One region of the Streptomyces sp. NPDC051561 genome, then DNA from elsewhere that is predicted to be linked to it. Evidence: riboswitches for the same ligand, from Rfam matches in the RefSeq annotation. Region 1 holds a riboswitch; each other region holds the start of a gene.
What was found. Region 1 has a riboswitch for thiamine pyrophosphate ahead of thiC (phosphomethylpyrimidine synthase ThiC). Riboswitches for the same ligand answer to the same signal wherever they lie in the genome.
Positions count from the first base shown of each region.

Region 1 (2,260 bases):
ATCTCCTCCGCGACCAGCTCGCTGTTGGCGACCGTTCCCACACTGCTCTGGGCGATCGAGAAGAGCAGCAGCAGCGGCAGAGCGGCGCCCGCATAGGCCAGGACCAGGGTGTTCACCACCGAAGCGATGTGGTCGCGGCCGATCCGGATGCCCGCCCGGTAGAGGGCTCGCGGGCCCATCCTCGGGTCGGCCTGGTGGAGTTCCCACACCGCGGAGGTCTGGGTGACCGTGACGTCGTCGAGGACACCGAGCGAGCCGATGATGACGCCGGCGAGGAGCAGGCCGCTCATGTCGATCGACGGGTAGAGGCTGTGGATCAGCCCGGTGTTGTCGTCGATGTTGCCCGACAGGAACGCCCAGCCGATGAAGAGCGAGCCGAGCAGCCCGATCAGCAGCAGCGAGATCAGCGTGCCGATGACGGCCACGGAGGTGCGGGCGGTGAACCCGTGGCAGGCGTACAGCGCGATCAGCATGATGGCGCTGGCCCCGACCACCGCCACCACCAGCGGATTCGACCCCTGAAGGATGGCCGGGAGGATGAACAGCGTCAGCACCGCGAAGGAAGCGACCAGCGCGACCAGCGCCATCAGCCCCTTCATCCGGCCGACCAGCACCACCGCCACGGCGAAGATCCCGGCGAGCAGGGTGAGCGGAAGCTTCCGGTTCACGTCGATGACGGAGTACTGCAGATCCTTGGGCGCGTCGGGCGCGTACGCGACGACGACTCCCTGACCCTGTTTCAACTGCCGTGGGGCGCCGGGCTGGACGATCTCGGTGAAGGTGCGGCCCTTGTCCGCACCCGATTCGACCTCGATCGTCGCCTTCTTGCAGGTTCCCTTGTCGGGCGCGGCGGAGGGGCCGCCTCCGCCCGGGTCAGCGGTTCCGGTGCCGGGGGTCTGGGGGGACTGCGGGGCGACATTGGCGTCCTTGCAGTCGATGTTCTGGACCTGGACGACCTGCCCCTTCTCGGTCTGCCGGTCGAAGCCGACCCCGGTGCGCTCGTGGGCGGGCGCCCCTCCCGGCCAGAGCATCGTGAGCCCGACCAGAACCGCCGTGGCGAAGGGGATCAGCACCGCCGCGATCACCTTGCGCAGGTGCTTGGAGACGGGCGCCGCAGGGCCGTGACTGTGGCTGTGGCTATGCGAGGGAACAGGTGGGACGGGGGGCTGAGGGGGCGTCTGCGGGGACGGGTCGTGTGGGGGTGGCTGCGGTGGGGTCACCGACCGATCATCGCAAGAACGGCAGGGGCCCTCTGTTCAGCGTGGCCGGGATGGCGTTAGCGTGGGGCAAAACCTTTGCACACGCGGGAGCTCGGAGCACCGGGCTGAGAGGGCGCTGACCTCCGTACACATGCGTACGGACAACGGCTGCGTCGACCGCCGAACCTGTTACCGGGTAATGCCGGCGTAGGGAGTAGGTCTCATGACCACGATGGATGCACGCACGCCTGCCCACGGCGAGAACCGCCGCGACAACGCCGCCGAGGGTGAGCGGAAGCCCGGCTGGCACAAGGGATACGTCGACGGCTCGCGCCCCGACCTCCGGGTGCCGGTCCGTCAGGTGCACCTGACCAACGGCAAGGACGTGACGCTGTACGACACGTCCGGCCCGTACACCGACCCGTCGATCGAGACGGACGTGCGCCGCGGACTCGCACCGCTGCGCGAGAACTGGATCATCAGCCGGGGCGACACCGAGGAGTACGCGGGCAGGCCGGCCCGCCCCGAGGACGACGGCATCAAGCACACCTCGCCGCGCGGCGGACTCAAGAACCTGGACGCGGTCTTCCCCGGCCGCCCCCGCCAGCCCCGCCGGGGCCGCGACGGCCGCGCGGTGACCCAGCTCGCGTACGCACGGCGCGGTGAGATCACCCCGGAGATGGAGTACGTGGCCATCCGGGAGAATGTTGCGCCCGAGGTCGTACGGGAGGAAATCGCCGCCGGGCGCGCGGTGTTGCCCGCGAACGTGAACCACCCGGAGATCGAGCCGATGATCATCGGCAAGCGGTTCCTGGTGAAAGTCAACGCAAACATCGGCAATTCCGCGGTCACCTCCTCCATCGAGGAGGAGGTGGACAAGATGACCTGGGCGACCAAGTGGGGCGCCGACACGGTCATGGACCTCTCCACCGGCCGCAACATCCACACCACCCGCGAGTGGATCCTGCGCAACGCGCCGGTCCCGATCGGCACCGTCCCGCTCTACCAGGCACTCGAAAAGGTCGACGGCCGCGCCGAGGACCTGACCTGGGAGATCTACA
Region 1 is NZ_JBITDM010000010.1:41,506-43,765, forward strand. It holds gene ACIA73_RS22475 (YibE/F family protein) at 1-1,220, opposite strand, end outside; TPP riboswitch at 1,294-1,430, shown strand; gene thiC (phosphomethylpyrimidine synthase ThiC) at 1,423-2,260, shown strand, end outside.

Region 2 (2,260 bases), on a different contig from region 1:
CTCCGCCATCACCTCCCCGGTGATCGGGGTCAGCAGCACCCCGTTGCGGTAGTGCCCGGTGGCCAGGTGCAGGCCGGGCAGGGCGGTGGGGCCCAGCAGCGGGGCGTTGTCGGGGGAGGCGGGGCGCAGGCCCGCGCGGGTCTCGGTGAGCGGGAGTTCGGTGATGCCGGGGACCAGTTCATGGGCGTCGCGCAGCAGCTCGTAGACGCCGCCCGCGGTGACCGTGGTGTCCCAGCCGAGCTCCTCGGTGGTGGCGCCGACGACGAGTTCGCCGTTCTCGCGCGGAACCAGGTAGACGTGGCTGCCGCGCACCACCGCCCGAACCGTCCGGCTCAGGAACGGGGCGTACGCGGGCGGCACCGTCAGCCGCAGCACCTGCCCCTTCACCGGACGTACCGGCACGAGCACCTCGTCCGGCACCCCGGCGAGCTGCCCGCTGAGGCTCCCGGCGGCGAGCACCACCTGGTCGGCGACCAGCTCGGTGCCGTCCGCGAGCAGTGCGCCGGCCGCCCGGTCCCGCACGACACGAAGTGCGGTGACGGTCGTACGGTGCACGGTCACCCCGGCCCGCTCGCAGGCCGTCAGCAGGGCGGCGGCCAGCCGGCGGGGGTCGATCTGGTGGTCGCCGTCCACCCGCAGCCCGCCGCGCACGCCCGGCGCCAGCATCGGCTCCAGCCGGCGGCACTCGCGCCCGCTCAGCCACTCCGACTCCAGGCCGGACTGCCGTTGCAGGGCGTGCAGGTCGCGCAGGTGGGCGCGGTCGTCGGCGTCCAGGGCGACGGCCAGCGTGCCGCACGCGCGGTAGCCGGTGCCCAGGCCGGTCGCCTCCTCCAGCTCCGCGACGAAGTCCGGATAGCGGCGGGCGGAGGCCAGGTTGAGGCCGAGCAGAGTCTGCTCGCCGTAGTGGAGTTCGGTGACGGCGGCGAGCATTCCGGCCGCCACCCGGGCGGCGCCGCCACCCGGTTCGGGGTCGATGAGCGCGGTGCGCAGACCGCGCCCGGCGGCCCGCCAGGCCGTGACGAGGCCGATGATTCCGCCCCCGACGACCAGGACGTCGTAAGGCTTTCTCGGATATGTGTGCATGGGCGTCCAGCCCCTCCCTTCGCCGGCATGACCCGGATCAGGTTCGTACGGTCGGAGGCCTGGTCAGCCTCCCTCTCAGCCCGGTCGGCCGGGCTCCCGTGAGTGCGGTCTTCTATTGTTCTGGGAGTTCGGGGGCGTCCCCCGGGAATGGTTTCCGGTCGCCACCCTAGTGGTTGGCCTCAACAGGCTCTGAGGGAGCGGTCGCTGTGCCTCGTTCACTGGACGGACTCGTCCTCGCACCGGTCGCCGACCAGGCGCCGGGGCAGGTCGGTACCCGTACCCGGTTCCACTATCACGAGCAGGACGGCCGGATCTGGGCCGAGTACACGGGCGGTGACGTCGTACGCGGGCACCTGGTGGGCACGCGCGCGGGGGACCGGCTCGACTTCCGCTACGTACAGCTGAAGCAGGATGGAACGACGTCTTCTGGGCATTGTCTGTCCACGGTCACGCTCCTCGCGGACGGTCGAGTGCGGCTGGAGGAGCGCTGGGCATGGGAGTCCCAGGAGGGCAGCGGCACCAGCACGGTCGAGGAAGTGCCCGCCGGGTGAGGCCCCGGCCGAGGGGGCCTGTCCCTGACGGTCTGTCAGATACGTAAGGTGGTCGGGTGAGCGAGCAGAAGCGAATCGTCGTCGTCGGCGCGGGCATGGCCGGGGTGCAGACCGCTGTCGCCCTGCGCGAGCAGGGCTTCGCGGGGTCCCTGGTACTGATCGGGGCCGAACCGCACCAGCCGTACGACCGGCCGCCGCTGTCCAAGGCGGTACTGCTCGGCAAGGCCGAGGGCTCGGCCTTCGAGGTCGACTTCGCGGCGCTCGGCGTGGAGCTGCGCCTCGGCTGCGAGGTGACGGGGGTACGTCCCGCCGACCGCGAGATCGACACCCTGACCGGCCCGCTGCCGTACGACACCCTGGTGCTGGCCACCGGCGCGGACCCCCTCACCCTGCCCGGCACCGTCGGCGTCCCCGGCGTCCATCTGCTGCGCACCCTGGACGACGCGCAGCGGCTGCGGCCGGTGCTGGACGCGCAGAGCGAGGTGGTGGTGGTCGGGGCGGGCTGGATCGGCGCCGAGTTCACCACCGCCGCCCGCGAGGCCGGCTGCAAGGTGACCGTGGTGGAGGCCGCCGACCGGCCGCTCGCCGGGACGATGCCCGCGCAGATCGCCGCCCCGATGGCCGCC
Region 2 is NZ_JBITDM010000003.1:56,246-58,505, reverse strand. It holds gene thiO (glycine oxidase ThiO) at 1-1,083, opposite strand, end outside; TPP riboswitch at 1,081-1,193, opposite strand; gene ACIA73_RS08265 (hypothetical protein) at 1,290-1,634, shown strand; gene ACIA73_RS08260 (NAD(P)/FAD-dependent oxidoreductase) at 1,730-2,260, shown strand, end outside.
Region 2: another riboswitch for thiamine pyrophosphate. It lies ahead of thiO (glycine oxidase ThiO); the one in region 1 lies ahead of thiC (phosphomethylpyrimidine synthase ThiC).

Region 3 (2,260 bases), on a different contig from region 1:
TTGACGATCAGGGGGACGCCGGTGCCGACGAGCTCGGCCTGGATCGCCCGGCCGAGCGAGAACAGCGTGCGGGCGTCCGCGTCCGAATCGCGCAACTGGACAGCGGTGACACCGCCCTTGACGGCGGCTGCCACGGTGGCGGCGACACCACGGTCGCCGCAGAGGCGGGTGTCGGTGACGAGGTACAGGGACAGGTCGAGAGAAGGTCGCATGGGTGGGTCCTTGGTGGTCTCCCTGCCGGGGGGGGCATGGGAAGCGCATCGGGAGGCACAGGGCAAGGAAGGGCCCTGGCGTGCAGGAACCTTGAGTCGTCCACAGGCGGGAGCGTGGGGGAGGGGAGGTCGGCTGGTGTCGGGGTCGCCCCCCGGGCGGGCGCAGGCTGTTCAGCGGGTGGCGTCCAGGCCGCCGCTCATCACAGAACCCCTCAACACCCGCCTGCTCAGCGCAGGTTGACTGCCTCGGTGAGTCGGTCAGGGCCGAGCTCGTACAGAGCGTCGATCAGTGCGACCGCGAACGTGCCGGGCCCCGCAGAGCGGGTAGCGGCGTCCTCCGCGGCCACGGTGAGCAGACAGGTCGCGGCAGCGGCGGCCAGCAGCGCGTCGCCGGTGACGGCCGTACAGGCGGCCACCAGAGCACCCAGCGCACAGCCCGTTCCCGTCACCAGAGGCAGCAGCGGGTGCCCGTTGGCCAGGCGCACCACCCGCGTCCCGTCCGTGAGGACGTCCTCCGGGCCGCTCACCGCCACCGCGCAGCCGTAACGCCTGGCCAGCGCGGTGGCCGCGGCGAGTGCCGCCTCGGGTACGTCCGTGCTGTCCACGCCGCGCCCGCCCGGGCCGCCGTCCAGCGCCAGGATCTCGGAAGGATTGCCGCGAACGACCGCCGGGGGCGCGCTGTCCAGCAGTTCACGGGCGAGTGCGGTGCGCCAGGGCAGCGGACCGACGGCCACCGGGTCGAGCACCCACGGCCGCCCGGCCCCTCCCGCTTCCCCGACCGCGACACGCATCGCCTCGGCCGTCACGGACGTCACCGTCCCCAGGTTCACCAGGACACCCCCGGCCACCCGGGCCAGTGCTCCGGCCTCCTCCGCGCTGTGCACCATCGCGGGGGTGGCCCCTGCGGCGAGCAGTACGTTCGCGGTGAACTGCGACACCACGACGTTGGTCAGGCAGTGCACGAGGGGTGCGGAGGCCCGCAGCGACGCGATCACGTCCGCCACCGCATCACGGGAGACGGCAGCGCCGCGCTGAGCGGATATGACGGCAGGATCCATCGTCAACACCCTTCCTACGCCGGCATTACCCGGTCCAGGTTCATGCGGTCGGCGGAAAGGGGAGCAAACAACTCCCGTCCGCCCTCTCAGCCCGGCTACTCCCGAGCTCCCGCGGTGGTCGCTACGCAATGTACCTCCTTCACGAACGGGAGTTCGCACTCGGGGCACCACACGAAACGACAGGGATCTGCGGACGGAACCGGCTGGCGCCGTCCAGCGAACCTCCAGCGAACAACGGGCACTTTTCAGCCCTGTCCAGGCCTTGGGCCACACTCCGGCGAGCAGTCCACCCACACTGTGCACAGGCCGCGAGAACAGGCCCCGCCGGCAGGGGAGTTCGGTGTGCCACCCGGTCCCGACCGCGCAGCGGTCGACCCGACACGGCTCCGCACCGACCGAGGCCGGTGTGATTCACCGGGTGTAGTACGGGAGCAAGTGAATACTGGGGTTTGCCACGGATTGTGGACATCTCTTGAGAGCCGGATTGTGGGATCCGGTCAGGAGGTGTTCTGGTGGGTACTGCCCGGTATTCAGAAGAGTTCAAGCGGGATGCGGTCGCGCTGGTCGCGAGCGCATGCGGGCCACGCGGCGACCTGATTCCAGGACTCGACCATCCGGTCGGTCCGCCACCTCGCTAGCCGTTCATAGCACCAGCGCACCCCACGGGCCCCGGTCTCCTCGGGAGCTCTGACGGCTCTGGACTATCAAGCGGTCACCGTGCGGCGGGCTCGCACCACCAACACCAACGAGTGATCAAGCGGACAGTGTTGACGGTGGTGGCAACCTCGAAGACACCGAACGCCGCCGCTCTGGATAAGGGTTCGTCATAGGGGTTCGTCCTCTCCGAGATGCGAGGACTTCGGCACCGAACGCCTGGCGCACCGATGAGTTTCCTGCACTGCGGCGGCCCTATTGGCAGCAACGCACACCACGGCAGTACGGCCCTTACGTGAACCGGAGAGACAAGCATGGCAACAGCGCGAGAGCAGT
Region 3 is NZ_JBITDM010000035.1:28,232-30,491, reverse strand. It holds gene thiE (thiamine phosphate synthase) at 1-212, opposite strand, end outside; gene thiM (hydroxyethylthiazole kinase) at 440-1,270, opposite strand; TPP riboswitch at 1,264-1,393, opposite strand.
Region 3: another riboswitch for thiamine pyrophosphate. It lies ahead of thiM (hydroxyethylthiazole kinase); the one in region 1 lies ahead of thiC (phosphomethylpyrimidine synthase ThiC).